3 linked regions of the Ignicoccus hospitalis KIN4/I genome follow. The protein of the gene in region 3 binds, or shares a complex with, the protein of the main gene of each other region. Links are inferred from orthologs where the notes say so. Each region holds a gene or a part of one and is shown on either strand. Other genes may lie near its edges. The genes, in order: rpl12p, IGNI_RS02630 and tuf.

The links.
Region 1: the proteins of tuf (region 3) and rpl12p are in contact, whole or in part, in a crystal structure (PDB 3WY9), measured with the Pyrococcus horikoshii proteins. The link is inferred for Ignicoccus hospitalis KIN4/I from one-to-one orthologs. Residues at the interface, in WP_010885563.1 of Pyrococcus horikoshii: Lys125, Glu126, Phe129, Arg132, Thr133, Lys165, Leu166, Thr169, Lys324, Gln326, Leu359, Ala360, Ile369, Glu372, Ile384, Ile422, Ser423, Gln425; in WP_010886059.1 of Pyrococcus horikoshii: Glu96, Glu97, Leu100, Leu103, Ser104, Ala105, Leu106, Phe107, Gly108.
Region 2: the proteins of tuf (region 3) and IGNI_RS02630 are in contact, whole or in part, in a crystal structure (PDB 7CSL), measured with the Pyrococcus horikoshii proteins. The link is inferred for Ignicoccus hospitalis KIN4/I from one-to-one orthologs. Residues at the interface, in WP_010885563.1 of Pyrococcus horikoshii: Val16, Lys20, Ser21, Lys62, Arg65, Glu66, Arg67, Gly68, Val73, Ala74, His75, Ile88, Asp89, Ala90, Pro91, Gly92, His93, Asp95, Phe96, Lys98, Asn99, Gly103, Ala104, Asp227, Val228, Tyr229, Ile231, Val234, Val237, Val239; in WP_010884146.1 of Pyrococcus horikoshii: Phe4, Leu6, Val7, Val9, Arg11, Met13, Pro14, Thr15, Asp16, Pro17, Leu38, Ala39, Lys40, Glu44, Pro45, Ile46, Ala47, Phe48, Gly49, Leu50, Tyr56, Leu58, Arg60, Asp61, Glu62, Glu63, Tyr65, Ser66, Phe67, Asp68.

What each region holds. Positions count from the first base shown.
Region 1 is NC_009776.1:395,642-401,661, reverse strand. Bases 1,137-4,004 are described here. They hold rpl12p (50S ribosomal protein P1), read right to left. Parts: upstream 2,799-4,004; coding sequence 2,475-2,798; downstream 1,137-2,474. Other genes in these bases: IGNI_RS02325 (aldo/keto reductase), read left to right, coding at 3,774-4,004; IGNI_RS02330 (THUMP domain-containing protein), read left to right, coding at 3,232-3,759; IGNI_RS02335 (hypothetical protein), read right to left, coding at 2,838-3,167; IGNI_RS02345 (4-phosphopantoate--beta-alanine ligase), read right to left, coding at 1,693-2,442; psmA (archaeal proteasome endopeptidase complex subunit alpha), read left to right, coding at 1,137-1,707. Also shown: IGNI_RS02355 (sodium/solute symporter), read left to right, coding at 1-942; more of psmA, read left to right, coding at 988-1,136; more of IGNI_RS02325, read left to right, coding at 4,005-4,496; IGNI_RS02320 (hypothetical protein), read right to left, coding at 4,493-5,044; IGNI_RS07515 (GIY-YIG nuclease family protein), read left to right, coding at 5,109-5,507; IGNI_RS02315 (hypothetical protein), read right to left, coding at 5,413-5,811; IGNI_RS02310 (succinate dehydrogenase/fumarate reductase iron-sulfur subunit), read right to left, coding at 5,873-6,020. UniProt on the Methanocaldococcus jannaschii protein: Forms part of the ribosomal stalk, playing a central role in the interaction of the ribosome with GTP-bound translation factors.
Region 2 is NC_009776.1:445,459-451,477, reverse strand. The notes cover bases 51-2,917. They hold IGNI_RS02630 (elongation factor 1-beta), read right to left. Parts: upstream 1,689-2,917; coding sequence 1,413-1,688; downstream 51-1,412. Other genes in these bases: IGNI_RS02615 (TIGR00269 family protein), read right to left, coding at 2,419-2,917; cyaB (class IV adenylate cyclase), read left to right, coding at 1,963-2,484; IGNI_RS02625 (zinc finger domain-containing protein), read right to left, coding at 1,701-1,895; IGNI_RS02635 (hypothetical protein), read right to left, coding at 715-1,338; IGNI_RS02640 (MBL fold metallo-hydrolase), read right to left, coding at 51-718. Outside these bases: more of IGNI_RS02640, read right to left, coding at 1-50; more of IGNI_RS02615, read right to left, coding at 2,918-3,333; IGNI_RS02610 (DUF211 domain-containing protein), read right to left, coding at 3,330-3,578; IGNI_RS02605 (hydrogenase maturation protease), read right to left, coding at 3,575-4,117; IGNI_RS02600 (hypothetical protein), read right to left, coding at 4,114-4,545; IGNI_RS02595 (hypothetical protein), read right to left, coding at 4,542-4,754; IGNI_RS02590 (hypothetical protein), read right to left, coding at 4,797-5,021; IGNI_RS02585 (DUF1028 domain-containing protein), read right to left, coding at 5,060-5,638; IGNI_RS02580 (hypothetical protein), read right to left, coding at 5,733-6,019. UniProt on the Methanocaldococcus jannaschii protein: Promotes the exchange of GDP for GTP in EF-1-alpha/GDP, thus allowing the regeneration of EF-1-alpha/GTP that could then be used to form the ternary complex EF-1-alpha/GTP/AAtRNA.
Region 3 is NC_009776.1:1,023,567-1,029,649, forward strand. Bases 1,996-4,926 are described here. They hold tuf (translation elongation factor EF-1 subunit alpha), read right to left. Parts: upstream 4,160-4,926; coding sequence 2,831-4,159; downstream 1,996-2,830. Other genes in these bases: IGNI_RS05905 (proton-conducting transporter transmembrane domain-containing protein), read left to right, coding at 1,996-2,192; IGNI_RS05910 (BUD32 family EKC/KEOPS complex subunit), read left to right, coding at 2,199-2,825; IGNI_RS05920 (hypothetical protein), read right to left, coding at 4,294-4,926. Also shown: IGNI_RS05890 (4Fe-4S binding protein), read left to right, coding at 1-92; IGNI_RS05895 (NADH-quinone oxidoreductase subunit J family protein), read left to right, coding at 92-574; IGNI_RS05900 (NADH-quinone oxidoreductase subunit K), read left to right, coding at 571-879; more of IGNI_RS05905, read left to right, coding at 879-1,995; more of IGNI_RS05920, read right to left, coding at 4,927-5,028; IGNI_RS05925 (D-aminoacyl-tRNA deacylase), read right to left, coding at 5,138-5,875; IGNI_RS05930 (hypothetical protein), read right to left, coding at 5,872-6,066. UniProt on the Methanocaldococcus jannaschii protein: GTP hydrolase that promotes the GTP-dependent binding of aminoacyl-tRNA to the A-site of ribosomes during protein biosynthesis.

The sequences.
Region 1 (6,020 bases), 630 kb from region 3 along the record:
CCCAAAGAGATAGACGTAAACCAGATCACCTTTAGGACCGCCCTCCAAGAGAGCTTGAAGGCCGCGGAGGAAGTCTTGCAAAAGAACCCCGAACTGCCGAGGCTCCCCCAGCCGGGCGCGTTCGCGAGGGACGTGTGGAACCAGTTCAGCCTCGCCTTGGGAATAATAATGGGCACCGTGGGCCTGCCGCACGTGCTGGTCTACTTCTACACCGTCCCCAAGCCCTCCGACGCCCGGAAGGGTACGGTAGGGGCGATATTCAACATAGGCCTCTTCTACTTGTTCTCTATATTCGTGGGCTTCGCCGCCGGCACGGCGCTCTTCTACGTAATCACTAACTGGCTGGTTACCGGTTACGTGCCGTGGGCGAAGAACATGCCTGTGGTCATGAGCGGAAAGCTACTGGGCGGGGAGCTCTTGATGGGACTGGCGGCGGCCGGCGCCTTCGCTGCGATACTCTCCACCGTGGGCGGGCTAATGGTTGCCGCCACGAACAGCGTCGCCTACGACTTGTACGCTAACATAGTGAGGAAGGGGAAGGCCAGCGAGGAGGAGCAGCTGTTCGTCGCGAGGTTGGTGGCCTTGGGAGTGGGGGCGGTAGCGATAGTGGGCGGCCTCCTCCTGAAGGGCTTCGACGTCTCCTACCTAGTGGTGTTGGCCTTCGGAATAGCTGCCAGCTCGTTCGCGACCACGCTCATAATGAACTTGTGGTGGGACAAGTTCACTAGGAGCGGCGCGGTGGCGTCGATGCTGGTTGGCCTCTTGACGTCGGTCCTCTTCGTGCTGCTGAGGCTTTCGGGCACCAAGGCCTTAGGCCCTATACCGGTGCTCGTACAACCCGCGCTGTACAGCGTGCCGGCGTCCTTCATAGCCGGCATCGTAGTGAGCAAGTTAACTTCCGACACGGGCAGCGAGGAGTTCTTGAAGAAGCTGCACTCGTGATAATTTATACTCGTTCCCCCGCGTCCCGTTTTTGGGTAACGAGCGTTGGCGTTCGGCCTGGCCTCCCAGTTAGGTTACGACAGAGCGATAACCGTGTTCTCGCCCGAGGGCAAGCTCTACCAAGTGGAGTACGCCTTCGAGGCCGTCAAGAGGGGCTGGAGCACCATAGGCGCTAAGTGTAAGGAGGGCGTCGTCGTAGCTGCCTCCAAGAAGAAGGTGCAGACTCTGGTGGACTTCGACAAGCTTGAGAAGATACACTTCATCGACGATCACATAGTTACCAGCTTCGCCGGCTTGGCCGCCGACGGGAGGGTGTTGGTGGACGTGGCCAGGAGGGCGGCCCTCAACTACCGCTTCCTCTACGACGAGCCCGCCCCGGTGGAGTACGTCACCAAGGCAGTCAGCGACCTGAAGCAAGTGTACACCCAGCACGGGGGAGTGAGGCCCTTCGGGGTTTCCTTGATAATAGCCGGCGTGGACGACGAGCCCCAAGTGTTTATGACGGAGCCCTCGGGACAGTACATGAGCTACAAGGCGGTGGCCATAGGCCAGAACCACCACATCCTCATGGAATTCTTGGAAGCTAACTATAAGTACGATCTGAGCTTGGACGAGTTGGTAAAACTGGTGCTCAAGGCGTTCCTACAAGTGTCGGAGAGCGAGAAGGACCCGGAGCTTTACGAAGTTGCAGTGGTCCCGGTGGACACCAAGACCGCGAGGAAGCTCACCGTGGAGGAGGTAGCAAAACACCTAGAGGAGCTCTGAAGTCTTAGCATCCAGCCACTTCTTTATCCATTTGACCACCTCCCTCAAGTTCCTCGCGTTGTCGAACCTCTCCAAAGCCTCCTCCGCCTCCCTCTCGCTCATAGCCTTTACGAACTTCGTTATGTTCGGTATTGCCCTAATCACGTTGTCAACTATAGTTATGTCGGCAGTTAGGGAGGTCCTCGAGAAAGGGTTCAAGTCTATTGCAATTACCTTCTTCCCGTTCCTCTTCAACGCTTCCGTGCGGTCCCCGTCCTCCAAGCTCACCAACACCACGTCAGCAGAGGCTATGCCCTTGGAGCTCACCCTCCTCCTCTCGGAGCTAAGCCCCGGCAGCTCTTGGTCGGGCCTCCACAAGACCTCCTCCGCCCCGTGGGCCTTGAGGAGCTCAGCTATCCTCTTGGCCCTCTCCTCGGACCTATAGAACAAGTTGACCTCGAGGGGGGCGTTTAGGGCCTTGCTGAGCTCCACCAACTCCCCGGGGACCAAGGCGGCCGCGTTCCCGTTGACGCTTATGACCGGCTTGCGCGCCAGCTTGAGCAGCGCCGCTGCTGCCTTTTCGGCCTCCAAGGCCGGGGGGATGGTCTGCTCGCCCAGTATGTAATCGAAGGCCTCTCCCCTCCCGTGCGCTATCAAGCCTTGCGCGACCACTACCCCTTCCTTGAACTTCTCGACCAGCCTCTCCCTATACATTAGGGAAAGGAACCTGGGGTGGTCGGGGGGCACGAAGCTCAAGGCGACACCCAGCGTACACAAAAAGCGGGGTTTTAGCCGAAGAGGGCTCCCAGGCCGGCGGAGAGCTCCTCCTCGCTGACGGCCTCCTTCTTCTCCTCCTCTTCTTCCTCTTCCTTCTTCTCCTCCTTGGCCTCTCCGCCGGCGGCGGCGGGCGCGGCCGCGGGGGCGGCGGCTACGGGGAAGGCAGCGCTCTTGATCGCCTCCTCTATGTTCACCTCGCTGAGCGCGGCGACCAACGCCTTTACCCTCGTCTCGTCCACTTCGACGCCCGCCGCCTCCAGCACCTTCTTCACGGCGTCCTCGGTTATCTCCTTACCAGCTGCGTGCAGCAAGAGCGCCGCGTAGATGTACTCCATACGCTCACCGGGAGCGCAAGGGGCTTCCAGTTTATAATGCTATTTTGAGGCGTAACCCAAGGCCTTCTTGACCGCCGCCTCGTTGGTCCTCACGAACTCCTCCCACTTGGTGGCGACGTTCAAGAACTCCGCGTCGCCGGTCTTCTCGTAGAGCCTCCTCGCGTCTTCTGCCAAGAGCCTGGCGGCCTCCACCAAGCTCAAGACCGCGTTGGCCTTCAAACACTTCTCCTTCTCCTCCAGATCTTCCAACTTCTTGTAAACGGCCCTTATCCCCCGGAGGAGGGCTTCGCAGCTCCCGGAAGAGCTCCAAGCTAGGTAAGAGAACGCGAAGGCCAAGGAAGAGAGGAGCGCGCACAACAGCTCCAACAACTCCGGTACCCGGCGGGCCCCTACTAAAGGGACCCTTTGTGCGGGCTCCCGGGGTATCTCGGGCTTGAGCGAGTTCAACGTCACCGTGGCGTGCTGGAGGGGCCGGGAGCACAAGGCGGAGGCCGAGCTGAGGAGCTACTGGGGGAAGGACTTCTACGTAGTGAGGAAGCAGCCCAGCTACTTAATAATAAAGTACAAGGGAGACCCCTTCGAGGCCGTGGAGAGGCTGAAGGAGCTGGTGGACCCCCGCTACACCGTCCTGCTGAAGGCCGTCCCCTACGACTTCTCCGTGCCCGCCGACATAGAGGACGTGGTTAAGGCAGTGAGCAAGGCGGCTCAGAAGATCCCGGAGGGGGAAACTTTCCGGGTGACTTTGGAGGGCCCGCTTTTCGAGCTCCGCGGGGACCAGTGGGAGGAGCTGGATAGGGAAGAAGCGATAAGGAGGATAGCCTCCGTAGTGAAGAGGCCGGTAAAACTGGAGGGCTACGACTGGGTCGTTTACGTAAAGAGCTTGCCCTTGAGGGGTTCCCAGTTCGCCGGCGTGAGTGTCCATAGGCCCTCTCAAGTGTTTAAGGTCAAGCCGTACAAGTGAGAGAGGCGGCAGAGTTGCGCAGGATAGGGGGCGAGGCGGTCTCGGACATAGGTCTGGGGTCTTGGGCGGTTAGGGACCCCAAGTCCTTCGTAGAAACCTTGGTTAAGGCATTCGAAATGGGAATAAACTTGGTGGACACGGCGGAGATGTATAGGACCGAGCCCCTCGTGAGGGAAGCTATGGAAATTTACGGTAGCAAGGAAATATTCGTGACCACCAAGCTCTACCCGTGGAACGTGAGGCACGACTGCGAGAGGGCCCTCAGGAGGCAAGTGGAGAGGCTCGGGAAGGTGCCCGACCTAACCTTGGTCCACTGGCCGGAGGACATAGCCACCGAGGTGAGGGAGCTGGAGAAGATGGTTGACAAGGGGCTCACGAGGATGATAGGCGTCTCCAACGTTACGAAGGAACAGCTGGAGGTGGCCCTCCACGCGACCAAGAAGCACGAAATAGTTGCGGTCCAGAACAAGTACAGCCCCACCTTCACCGCCACGGAGGAGCTCTTCCCCACGTTGGAGGAGAAGGGCATAGCGTTGCAAGCCCACACCCCTTTGGACAGGGGGAGGGCGCTGGAGCTGGACTGGGTGAGGAGGAAGGCGGAGGAGCTGGGCGCGCCCCCGGCGGCAATAGTAATAGCTTGGCTCCTCTCGCGCTCCCCGGTGGTCATACCGATCCCTAAGACGGAAAGGGTGGAGCACTTGATGGAGCTCTTGGAGGGGACGAAGATAAAGCTCTAGCCTAACGCTTGGACCTCCATCCTCCCCGTCAGCCCGAAGCCCTCCCACGAGACCATGAAGGCCTCCCCCTCTATGCCGTCGTGGTAAAGCAAGTAGAACACTGACTTGGCGGAGACCTTCAGTATGACCTCTATCCCCCCTTGGGGGAGCGGGGCCACGGCCAAGGCGCTCACCGACCCTTGCTTCGGAAATACCGTTATTCTTTTAGCATCCTTTAACATGAAGGATATTATGTTCCCCCACGGGGGGCAGTCGGTGCAGATCTTGTATACCTTTCCGGTGGAAATTACCGCCTCCCGGACGGGGATGCCCGGGTAAACCACGAAATCCTTAAACTCTAAGTGAAGTTCCTTAGCCACGCTCTCCTTAATCCCGCCCACCAACGGGTGGGGCAACCTCCCCCTGCCGACCTTGGGAAAGTCCTTCGCAAACACATAATATCTAGTGGTCTCGTCGAAGAAGTAGGGGGTCGTGAAGGAGAGCGGCGCGAACCCCCTTATCCAATCCCCGCTGTACTCGTAAGAATTCGTTATGACCAAATTCACCAATTAAGCATCCCTCAACGGAAGGTTGTGTATTTATGGGTAAATTAGTCTCTGCCCAGAGGGGCCCGTGGAGGTTTCGAAGGGGGCTTACTTGTTGGTAGTGGAGCTCGAGGAGGGGCTGGAGAGGTGGGGCCTGGGGCCGGGGCTTTACGCTTACGTGGGCTCCGCCTGGGGCCCGGGAGGCTTGTTCGCGAGGGTAAGGAGGCACTTGACCAAGGGCTTCTCCAAACCGAGGTGGCACGTGGACTACCTAACTATGAAGGGCAAGCCCTTGATAGCCTTCTTGTTCCCCGGGCTGACCGAGGAGGAGCTGTACTCCGTAGTAGCGAAGGTCCTAAGGCCCGCCGTAAAGGGGTTCGGCTCGACCGACACTAAGCACTTAACTCACTTGTTCGTTGCGGAGCCACGTAGGCTGCCGGAACTGTTGTCACGGATTCGCAGCCTACGCAAGACAGATCGAACATAGCGTCCCTCAAGTACATCATTGAGACCAAGTCCTCCAACAAGAACTCCGGAATGCCCAACTCCTTCATGACCGGCTCCAGCTCCGCCACGTCCTCCGGGAGGGGCTGGGAGTCCGTAACCACCCCCACGAACAAGTTGCCCTTGCTGACCATAGCGGCCTTATTGCAGAGGTACACTGCCCCGTTGGTGTGACACTTGTTCAAGTACTTCCTCCAGAGGTCCAAGTTCACGGACCTAACTTCCCCGTTCTCCTTCACTACGACCACTTCGTTCCTCTCGGGGTAAACGCGAGCTACGAACTTCATCTTCCGCCCGTCGGAGGGGTAGGCCGATGAAAGAGATATAAGGGGAGTTTGCGGGTCTTACCTAGACCCGCGCCTTTAAAAGCCCACTCACGGCCGCGCGGAAGGCCTCCACTGCCCGGCGGTCCGCCTCCCCGGGCTTGGGCTTGTAGGGCCTCCTCTTCCATCCCCCTCTGGCCAGCCTCGGCAAGGCGTCCGCGACCGCCTCGGTC
Region 2 (6,019 bases), 580 kb from region 3 along the record:
AGACGTCCGAGTAGGCCCTCACGGGCCCCAAGGCCTCCCTCCAAGAGGCCACCCGGGCCGGGTGGTGGTCCACCACCGCGAAGGGGAAGGAGCGCAAGAACTCCTTGAAGCCCTCCACGTCGAACTCCTTCTTTAAGTACAGCGGAGGGCCGTCGGCGATCAACACTTCGGCCCCTTGGGACTTGGCCCACTCCCTAGCGGCCTCGTCCCCTCCCTCTATGTCCGAGGTAAACAAGACCTTCCCGACTTTGACGGCTATTACATAACCCAACTTCGGTTCTCCGTGCACTAATGGAGGGGAGAAGGAGAGGTCGAACTCCTCGAACTCCCTCCCGTCGGCCACCACGACCCGAACGTTCACCTTCATCTTCTCCAGAGCCTTCAAGAACTTGTGCGCCCTTATCTTCTGGCTGACGTTGATGTTGTTCTTGGGATCCTTAATGAATAGGGTCTTTCCGTCGTAAACGGAATAGTCGTAGAGCCAGCCGGGGTTGTAGTGGTCGCGGTGGTAGTGGGTTATGACGACGGCCTCGCTCCTCTCCACGGCCCTCACTATCCTCTCGGCCGCCTCCTTCAGCGCCCCCCACTCCAAGGGGTGAGGGGGCAAGCCGAACCGCTTGGGGGCCAGGGAGGCGGAGGGGTCTATGACTACCCTTCCCACCGCGAGGGCCATGCTCCTAACTCCCAAGGTCTCCGAAGCTAGGGGCTCCCAGCTCACTCCTCCACCTCCAAGGAGGGCAAGTCGAGCGGGACCTTAGATTTGAGCTTGGACGCCACCTTGAGGGAGAGCTTCAGAACCCTCAAAGCCTCCAAGAGTTCGGGGTCCTCGTAGCCCTCCTCCACTACCTCCTGCGCGAGCTTCGCTACCAAGGGTAGCGTTTCGAACGCGAAGTTCCGGAACCACTTCTTGTCCGAGGCGCTCAGCCTCTTCTTGGAGAGGAGGAGCTTGAGCTTCCCCTTAATTTCTTCCAGCCCCAACGCGGCCGCTTGGACCTTCAGCATCACCAACTTGGGGTCCTCTACTTCGTCCTCCTCTTCCAAGGCCTCCCTTACGGCGTCCTCCTCTACGAACCTCCACCAGTGCTGGTTTCCCGACTTGTAGGTGGTCTCAATTATTCCGTACTCTTTCTCTAACTTCGATAGGAGCAAGGAGGGCTTGTACTCCACCCCCATCAGTTTCAGAGTTTGGGTAAGCCCCTTGTAGTCGAAGTCCCCCAGCGCGTTCTTGCCCTCCGCCCTGTACTTGTCAGTAACTTGGAGGGCAGCCTTGAGCACGAGGGCCGCCCTCTCCCCGTACTCTTCCAAGAACTCCCTTACGCGCGCTAGGGCTAAGCTCATCGGGCGGCCCCTAAGGGTCAGTCGCCCTCATACCTAATATAGGGGAGTACTCGCGTCGGTTATACCAAAAAGCGCTAGTAGCTCATCCTGTGGACCGTTTCTATTTCTACCTCACTGACCCCTTCGACCCCCTTCAACACCTCTTCGAGCTTCTCCGTGCCGCCTTCGGTCTCCTCGGGCATGGCTACGTATACCTTCAACAAGTTGAGGCCGAAGGCCACCGGGACCTTCTGGTACTGGAGGAGCTCGTACCCCTCCGGCAAGCTCTTCTTTATGTTTTCTACCATCTCTTCCAAGTTCCTCTCCACGCTGTCCGGGTAGACCTTAGCTACGACTAATACTTTCACCATCGCGACCACCTCTTAAGGTCCTTCGAAGCCGCAGCGGGGGCACCTATAGGGTTTGCTCTGCTTCCTACACTTGGGACAGCGCCAGATGATCACTTCCCCGCAGTTGGGGCACCGGAAGTGGACCCCTACTTCCTTCTCGAGGGGGACCACCAACCTCCCGCAGCTGCTACACACGGGCGGCCTGGCCACAGAGCTCTCAGAGGCCACTCCTCTCTCACCCCCTCCGCGCGCAAAGGGCTAAATTATAAAGGATGAAGGTGGGGCGGCGGTAGGCTTGGAGCTCGAGGTCAAGCTCCGCGTTAGGGACCCCGAAAGGGCCAGAGAGGTGATCAAGGGCCTCGCCCAGTTCGCGGGCGAGGCGGAAGAGGAGGACGTCTACTTCAACTTCGACTGCGTTGGGGGGTGTTGTAGGAACTTCGCCGAGACGGACGAGGCGGTCAGGCTTAGGAGGAGGGGCGACCGTTGCTTCTTGACCTACAAGGGCCCCAAGAAGGTCGTCGAGGGCGTTAAGGGGAGGGAGGAGATAGAGACCGAAGTGGGCAGCTGCGAGAAACTAAAGGCCTTCTTAGAAAAGCTCTGCTTGAAGCCCGTCGCAGTGGTCAGGAAAAAGAGGGAGTACTGGAAGGCGAAGGGCGCCACAATAACTCTGGACTACGTGGAGGGCCTCGGCTACTTCGTAGAGATAGAGTCGGAGGGGGCCGGGCCGGAGGAGCTCAAGGAGCTTGCGTCCCTATTCCCGGACGCCGAGGTCGTCGAGAAGACCTACTTGGAGATGCTCCTCGAGTCTGGGCACTGAGGCCCCCACCTCCTCTGCCAGCTCGCAGACCTTGCAGACCCTCCGGTTCGGGGAGGTCGGGAAGCCGCAGCGCTCGCAGAGCTTGAAGCGCCTCTTCGGCTCCCCGAGCCCCTCGAACCTCTCCCTCCACTTGAAGAGCGTCCCCGGCCTCTCCCTCTCGTACTCGAAGAGCTCCTCCCTCAGCCTCCCCCTCAGGGAGGGCCTCCTAACTATGTACGGACACTCCTCGCTCTGGAAGGGGAACTTCTTTATGTACGCGTATATAGACACCTCCCTCTCGTAGACCTTTCTTAGCGGTTTTATCCTGCTCTTGGCGTTCAGCCTCAAGAGGTCGTCCCAAGAGCCCCTCAACAAATTCAAGAGGGCCGTGTGGGCCTCGTCGTCCAAGGTGTGGCCGGTCGCCACCACGGCGCCCAACCTCCTAGCGAGGACCTCCAGCGCCCTCCTGCGGAAGACGCCGCAGTAAGTGCAAGGACTGAGCTTCCCTTTGGCAACCATCTCCTCTAAGCTCTTCCCGAACAGCTCCTTAAACGTAATTGTAATGTGTTTTATTCCGAGCTTTTCTGCGAACCTTTTGGCGACTTGAGCTTCCTTAACTCTGTACCCTCCTGGGGCCCCTTCCACCACGGTGGCCGCCACCAAGTCCTTCGGGTCCCGCAGCTGGGCGACCACGTCCATGAGTACTAACGAGTCCTTCCCGCCGGAGACCGCGAGCAAAATCTTAGAGTTTACCCCCTCCAGCTCCTTCTCTGCCCTCTCCACCACGCTCTGTAAGAAGTGTTCCTCGCAGAGCGGCCTCCCGGAGTAGTCCTTGGCCACGACCCTCTTTCCGCAGACTGCACACCTCATGGCTCGGCCTCGGCCTCGTCTATCGAGTGGATCACCACCCCTAACCTCTCGAGGACGTCTACTACCTTGTCGAAGTCTATGTCGTTACCCTCTATAGTTATGGTCATAGTTATGCTTCCCACGTCCACCTCGTCCACCCTTATGATGACCTTCCCCACTCCCCCGGCGTCGGCTAATTCTTTGGAGACGTCCACTATACTGGGTCCCTTTATCGGTTTCACCGCGTCCAAAACGACCTTCGTCAAACGGCCCAAGACGCCTCGACAGAGGACTTCTCACACGTCCTAATTAGGTCGAGCCGAAGCCCCTCCAAGTCGAACTGGGGGAAGCCTTCCTTCTGTAACAGTTTGTTAACGAGTTCGGCCGCCTTCAGGGCCCTCTCCAAGCTGGCCTCGGAGGGCTTACACATAAAGCACAAGCTCTCGGGCTTGAAGGCGACGAAGTAAGCCTTCCCTTGAAATAGGCCGGACTTCTTAGCTAGGACCGCCAGCGCAACGGGCCCGGCCTTGTGGCTGTCTTGGACCATCTCCCTCGCTTCCTCCAACTCCGCCTTTTCCGCCTCTATGAGGAAGGCCTCCACGTCCTCTACGTCCGGAGATGCGTCCACGAATATTACCAAATCGTAGCCCTCGAGGAAGCCCAAGAGGCCCAAGCCCATGTCGTCCCCGTCCTTCACTTCCACCCCCTCCGGGGCCCTCGCCGCCAAGGCTTCGGCTAGGCAGCTGCCCACGGCGTCGTCCCCGAGGTTCCGGTTCCCCAGCCCTAGGACCAGCGCGCGCCTCATTCCAACACCTCCTCCAAAGCCCTCTCCCAGTCCCCGCAAGGGGGCTCGCACTCGAGCACCCTTATCCTACTTACGTACTCGGGGGCGAACACCCGGAGGCCGTCTATCAGCGCGTCCACGTCGAGCCAGCCCGTCAGGGTGGCTTGGGCGAGCTTGGAGAGGGCGTAAGTGTCCTCGACCTTCAGCTCCTCCGGCCTCCACAAGTAAAATCCCGGCGCCCTCCCCCTCTTCTTAACTCCTACGAGCAAGACCTCTTCTGGTTCCTTGCTCCTGAGCACGTCCGCGAAGGCCATGGCGTCTATTGAGGCGTCCACTACTTCGACGCCCTTCTTCGCGAGCTTCTCCTTCAGCGGGCCTTCAAATATTATGTGCAACTTCAATGAGTCCTCGCAAGCGGTCGAGGAGACGTAGCCCAAGAGCCTCTTCAACGCCCTTTTCCGCTGAGAGCCCTCTTTATAGCGTTAATCAAGTCTTCCTCGTCGTCCACGCCGAGGGCCTTAGCGATCGCCAAGGCTTTGGAGTCTAAGTCTTGAGCATCCTTAAAAGAGTAGATCTTTTCCAACTCCCCCAAGGGGAGCACGGCTTCCTTTATGGTGGCCTCAATCTCCTTCTTTATGAAGGAGAAGAAGAAACTCATGCTCCCGTCCAGAAAAAGACCACTATGTAACCAGTTAAAACCTTACCCGTTGTAGAGAGGGCTGTACTTTATCAGCTGCTCCAGCTGGGCCCTCAGCGCTTGTACTTGAACCTTCATCGCGTCCAAGTTCTTGCTTAGGACTTCCACTTGCTTCTCCATCTGATTCATGTGGGCGTTCATTGCTCCTATCATTATCATGGACAACATGAAGGTAGCGGTCGCCACCGCGAACGCTATTATAGCTAGGTCCGTCATTCCTCTCCTCACCGCTGGACCACCCGATGCGTTGTAGGGCCCCCTCGGGACTAATAAAGGGGCGTGGGAGCCACCAGCTCCGCCCACAAGCGGTGGACCGGGGACTCGGACTTAAGCACCTCCTCGAAGAAGCTAAAATTGCCTAGGTAAACCAGCGCGGCGCTCTTGGAGCCGGGCCGGTTGCCCCCGTAAGCTTCCGCCACCCGAGCGACTTCGAAGACCGCCTTGAGTACGTCGTTAGAGCTCGTGGAGCAAGAGGAGGTCAAGACCTTTGCGTTCGCGAGGCCGTTGCCTATGCAATAAAGCTCCAACTCCCCCAACCTCCTCTTGACGAAACCCTTGGCCGGCAAGGTACCTACCCCGGTGAAGCTCTGCACCTCACCTTCCCGGGGCACCACTATCGCTTGGCGGTAGCCCGCCAGGGGGTCGTTAAGCACGACCTCCAACGCCTCCTCGGGGTCGTCTATCCTCTCGTAGGCGGCCTTCGCGAGCTCCCTTGAGGAGTAGCCTTGGACCACTACCACCCCCTTGGGGCCCCACCAGACGGCCCTCCTCCCCACTCCGGGGGAGGGGGAAACCGTTAGGGAGGCCAACTCCGCCCCCTTGCGCGCCACTACGGTATAGGTCACTTCTGCCCCCTCTTCACCTTAGGTCCGGGGCGAGGAATGAGCGCGAGGAGGGAAGTGAAACTGGGGTGTGAGCGAGAAAAGACCGGGGTGTTCCTCAAGCGCGGACCACTTGCTTCTTCGCCTTTATGGCCTCCTTGAGCTTCCTCTCAACCTCTAGGGCGGTCTTCTGTATTATGTCTTGGTGCCTCACGGCTATGTGGGGTTCGGCGTGGTTAGTGTGGATCACGGAGTTGCAAGCCTTGCAGTAGTTGTTCTCAACTAAGGGCTCTATCTCCATTATGTAGGGCCAAGCGAGCTTCATGAGCTTGACCACCAGAGCGGGCCTCCCCTTGCTCATCAGCTGGTAGGCGGTGCTCTTTAGTTGGGTCTTGTTTATCCCGT
Region 3 (6,083 bases):
ACTACGACAGGGTAGAACACCTAGTTAAGGAGAGGGCGGAGCAGATCAAAAAAGCTCTCGAGGAAGAGGCAGAGAAGGGTGCTAAGAAGTGATGGAAGCCTTCGTGCTGCTGATGGGACTGGCCACCGCGTTCGCGGCAGCGGTGCTCTGGGACCCCGACATAGTTAGGGCCGCGAGCTCCCTAGTGATGGTCTTCCTCTTGACGGGCTTCGCGCTGCTCTCCTTAGGGGCGTGGTTCGTGGGGGCCATGCAAGTGCTCTTGGGCGCCGGCGCCGTCGCGATACTCGCCCTGTACGCGGCTATAACGTCCAAGAAGAGGAAGGAGGTTCTGAGGTCCAGGAGCGCCGGCACCATAGCTGCCCTCGCGCTGAGCGTTTTGGGAATAAGCATGGGCTTCCTCACCCTAAACACCCCCGGAACCTTCACCTTCTACAGCTCGGACGCCTCCAAGATAGCGGAAGTCTTGTTCGAGGACGTTGGACTTACCGTAGCGCTCAGCGTTTTGTTGATAGTAGCCTTGATCGCTTCGGCTTACATAGTTAGATACGTGTTCTTACGCGAGGTGAGAGCTTGAGCGAGCTGGGAGCGGCCATCTGGGCGACCATTCCCCTCTTGGTGGTAGGCCTCTACGGCATAGCCGCGAGGAGGAACTTAGTTAGGATAATGCTGGCATTGGAAATAGTGGGGGCCGCCACCGTGACCATATTGGGAGCCGCCGCGGCGGCCCGGTGGCAGGCCTCCGGGGAGGTGTTGGGCCTCTTGGCCCTAGTCGCCATAGGAATTGAAGGTGCCATGTTAATTGCCTTGGTTACCCTCTTCAACTACGTGTACCGCGACGTGGACGTCATAAAGATTAAGGAAGGAGGTGAGGAGGAGTGATGGCCTCCCTTCTGTTAGACTTGCTCGCCATACTCCAAGCGCTCTTGTTGCCGGCCCAGCTGTCCAAGTACTTGTCGGCCTTCTTGCTAACCCTCAGCATATTCTTCGCCAGCGGGAAGGTCGGCAGCATAGTGGGCGACTACTACACCCAGATGGGCATGATGGCCGTCGCAGTGCCGTCAATAATAACGCTGCTCTTCCACACCCGGCCGCAGAGGCACTTCATCTTGCTAGTTACCTTAGTCACGGTCGCCGGCTACTTGGTGGCGGCCTCGAGGAACTTGGCGACCTTAGCGGTCTCCTTGGAGGCCCTCTCGCTCTCCGCAGCTGCCATAGCCTTCTACCCGGCCTCTAAAGACAAGATAAGGGTACTGAGCACTTACTTGGTGTTCAGCGTGTTCGCCGCGGTACTGCTGTTCTCCGGGCTGGCGTTCTACTTCGCCGGCACCAACACGTTCAGCTTGGTAGAGTTCACCCAGACCTCCACTGCCATAGTCGGGCTGACGTTGATACTGGCCTCAATAATGGTGAAGGTAGCGTTAGCGCCCATGCACGCTTGGGCGGTGGACGTCTACTCCTTGAGCAGCACCAGCGCGGCCTTGTACTTGTCCAACGCAGTGAAGGCCAGCGCCTTCGTGGCGCTGGGCATACTCGCTGCCGGCCCGCTGGAGATGGCGATGTCCGTGGGCTACTGGCAAGTGTTGGTGCCGGTCATGCTCTTGGCAGTGGCTTCAATAGCAGTGGCGGCGGGGGGCATGGCCCTCAGCTCCGAAACCAAGAGGTTGTTGGCCTTCTCCAGCATAGCCCACGCGGGCTTCGCTACCTTGGCCCTAGCGGCCCCGGGCCCGACAGCTGCAGCTATACTGGCCTACTACGCCTTGGTGTACTCCTTGTCTAACACCATAGGCTTCTCCGCGGTTCTGCTACTGAAGAAGGAGGGCGAGGCGAGCTTGAGTGAGCTTAGCTTGCTGTACAAGAGACCCTTAACTGCGCTGGCCTTCGCAATAGGGATAATATCGCTCTTGGGCATCCCCCCGACTGCAGGGTTCAACGCCAAGCTCTTCGCGCTGTTCAACTTACTCACGTCGACCAACTTGCCCAACTGGTACGCCCTAGCTATAGCCCTAGCGGCCGTGGTCTTCACGGCGGCCACGGGATACGGCTACGCCAAAGCCATAGCTGCCGTAGCCAAGAGGCCGGAGGGCGAGCCCGAGGCGAACGCCGGGCTGGAGCTGATGATGTGGTTCATGGCGTTCGTGGTACTTCTCTTGTACTTCTACCCAGCGCTGCCCGTTCCCACGGCCTTGGGTTGATGCTCCATGTTAAACAAGTTTTTAAAGTTGTTTAGCAAGCTGCTCTCCACCCTGTACCAAGCTTCCCCCGAAGGGGGGAAGGTGGTTAAGGTCTACAGCGGCTGGAGGGCCCTCAAGTGGTTGCCGGCCAAGGTGCTCTTCCCCTTCTTCCCCTACTCCCTCTCCCCGGCCGAGAGGTCCGCCCGGGAGGCGCTGTTCTTGGTCTCCGAGCTCCCCACTCCTCAGCTCCTCTCGTTCGGGAGGGGTTTCCTGGTGAGGGAGTACTTGGAGGGAAAGGTCTTAGGACCCGACGGGAGGGCCGTGGCCGAGGCCCTCTGGAGGGCCCACTCGCGCTGTTGGGCGTTGGGCGACGCGAAGTTCGACAACTTCTTGGTTAAGGACGGGGAGCTGTACTACATAGACGGGGAGCAAGCCACCAGGACGTGCGACCCCTTGAAGCAAGGGGTGGACTTGGTAGAAGCGGCCTTCTTCCTGATGCTGTTCGGGGGGTGCGAGCAAGTGAAGCGCTTGTTAGAGAGTTACCCCGGAAGGGAACAGAAGAGGGCCTTCTTGTTACCCACGGGGGTCCTCTTGACCTTGCCGTGTATACACGTGATAGTGAAGGAATTAATAAGAGAAGGGGACAAAAACTGAAGGGCTTACTTCTTCATCTTTATCTCTACTTTGGCGGGCTTGACGTCGGTCACTATGCCTATGCCGACGGTCTTGCCCATGTCCCTCATGGCGAACCTGCCCAGCGGCTGGAACTCTTGGAACTTCTCTATCACCATCGGCTTGAGCGGCTTGAACACCACCACAGCGGCGTCGCCCGGCTTGAGGAAGCTCGGGTTCTCCTCGATCACCTTACCGGTCCTCGGGTCGATCTTCTGCTTGATCTCGATAATCCTGCTAGCCACGCTGGCGGTGTGGGCGTGGATCACCGGGGTGTAGCCCACCGCTATGGCGCTGGGGTGCCAGATGACGAACACCCTGGCGGTGAACTGGTCCGCAACGGTGGGCGGGTTCTCCGGGTGGCCGGCCACGTCTCCCCTCTTTATGTCGTTCTTGCTCACGCCCCTTACGTTGAAGCCTATGTTGTCGCCGGGCATGGCTTGCTCGATCTTCTCGTGGTGCATCTCTATGCTCCTTACTTCTCCTCCAACTCCGGGCGGCATGAACACTACCTTGTCGCCTACCTTGAGTACGCCGGTCTCCACCCTCCCTACCGGGACGGTGCCCACGCCGGTGATGCTGTAGACGTCTTGGATGGGTATCCTAAGCGGGAGCTTGGCCCACTTCTCCACGCTTGGCGGCTTGAGGTTGTCCAAGGCCTCCACCAAGGTGGGGCCCTTGTACCACGGCATGTTCTCGCTCCTCTTGATGATGTTGTCGCCGGTCCAAGCGCTAACGGGCACGAACGGTATCTCGTCCACCTTGAAGCCGAGGCCCTTCATGAACTTCTTCAGGGTCTCCACTATCTGCTTGTACCTCTTCTCGCTCCAAGGCGGCTCGGTGGCGTCCATCTTGTTGACGGCCACTATTATCTGGTCGATACCCATGGTCTTGGCTAGGAGTATGTGTTCCCTAGTCTGGCCCTCCGCGCTCATGCCGGCCTCGAACTCGCCCGGCCTGGCGCTGACCACCAAGATGGCCGCGTCGGCCTGGCTGGCGCCGGTGATCATGTTCTTAATGAAGTCCCTGTGGCCGGGGGCGTCGATGATGGTGAAGTAGTACTTCGGAGTCTCGAACTTCATGAAGGTCAGGTCGATGGTAACGCCCCTCTCACGCTCCTCCTTGAGCTTGTCCAGCAGCCAAGCGTACTTGAAGCTCTCCTTGCCCCTCTTCTTCGCTTCCTCCTCCAACATCTTCAGCGTCTTCTCGTCGACGAAGCCCAGCTCGTACAACAGGTGGCCCACTAGGGTGCTCTTGCCGTGGTCTACGTGGCCGATCACTATCAAGTTCATGTGGGGCTTCTCTTTCTTGCTCATACTACTGATCCCTCCGTCCGAGGGCTAGTCGGTGTCGACTTAAAAAGATTGGTACCATGGTAGCACTCGAAGGCCGATGAGGTGAGGGTGAGCTGGTTCGATCGGTGAGGACAGAGGGTGACGCTGAGGCCCCCTCAATCGAAGAGCTCCAGGGTAACGTTTCCGAAGCCCTCCCTCCTCCGGAAGCCCACGCCCAAGAGCGCCCCCTTCCTAAGTATCTCCAAGACCCAGCCCGGGAGCTCTTCCACCACGTGGAACAGAGCCACCCCCGTCAGCCCGGGCCTCCACTTACCCCTGTACAAGTACCAAACCTTACCGACGCTGTGGAGGATGGAGTGGTCTTCAACAAATATTTCGTCCAGCTTTAGGAGCGCCTTGGGGTTGCTAACGTAGGGGGAGAAGAGATAAGAGGGGAGGGGAAGGAAGCGGAGGTTGAACGGGGCCTTTCCCTTCTTAATTATCACCGGCCCGTTGAACTTTATTATTAATTTTGAACCGTAACCCACGTCAGTTATTATCTCTTCTACCCCTTCTATCCTTATTTCGTAGACCTTATTACCTAAGATGACCTTGACCTCGCTTGTAATTGTCTTAGGGAAGTTCAAAACGGTCATCTCGAAGTATCCCTTCTCGGGAAGCTTGACGGGTAAGAGGGACTTGGGGGCCTCTACCTTACAGAACGAGCAGTCCACCATAACTTTCGGGTAAATTGTCTTCCCGTCGATGCTGTAGAGGGGAGAGACGTGTAAGATGTTGGACGCTATTTCCTCAGCTATCAATTTCGTGAGGAGCCCGCTGTACTCGAAGAGTTCCCCTCCCGACGTTTCCAAATAAACCCTCAGTTTGAACATGACGCTCCTTCCGACCAATAAGAACTATCCAAAAGCATTTTAGAATTGAAGGTACTCGCCAGAAGACCAAAAGAAATATTAACACCCTTTTTAAACCCAGGCTCGAAAAAAGGATAATTTCTGAACTTCAAACCACGAGGACCTCTAGGCCGAGGTCCTCCAAAGCCTTGACGACCCTCAACCTGAGCTCGGACTTCAAGGACTTCTTCTCCACGTAGGCCCTTTCGGGCCTCTCGAAGCTCCTCTCCACCATCTGCCTCAACAAGTCCTCGTCCAAGTGGTCAAGGGCGTACTTAGGGGCAATGTGGCCGAAGCACGCCTCGCCCTCCAAGCACCTCTTTGTAGCCCTCTTGGAGTAGTGGGGGCCTCCAACCCAAACGGCCTTGGGCGCCTCGCAGCGGTGCTCCTCCCACGAGGCCACCGCCTTGGCCAAGACCTCGTGGTTCGCCGGGTCCTCCCAGTCCTCCTTCACGGAGCCTATCTCGGCGAAGACCAATGGCTTGTCGCTGGTGGGCCCGTGGTGGGTAGCCTCGTAAGTCACGTCGTAGCCCTCCCTCCGGAAGGCGTTCATTGCCCTCAACAAGGAGCAAGCGAGGGAGGGGTAGGCGACCCCGAGCCTCTTGGGCTCCCCTCCCAGCTTCGCCTCCCCGAAGTTGCCGGTGTGGTGGACTGTGAATGCCTTCACCCTCTTCTCGCTGGAATGTCTCGAAAGCACGATGAAGGCATCGCCGGCGAGCGAGTTGAAGTCGAAGAAAGGTGGGTCCTCCGGCAGCTCCAAAGCCTTGATCCCGTATTCCCTCTCCAGAGCCTCGGCCGCCCCCTTAGCAGCGGGGTCCCCGGGGTAGTAAACCACTGTTACCTTCAAGGCTCGTCCAACAGGCCGGCCGCCTCGAGGGTCCTAAGAACCTTGAGGGCTAGGGAGCGCGACTTCAAGCGGATCAAGATCTTGTCGCCGACCCTCTCGACTAGGGCCTCTGGAGGTAAGAGGTCCTCGGCACCCTCCTTCGCTACTATTACGTAGTATCCTTGGGGGTCCCTCTTCCCGAGGCCCTTCAAAGTACCCCGGGCCGGTT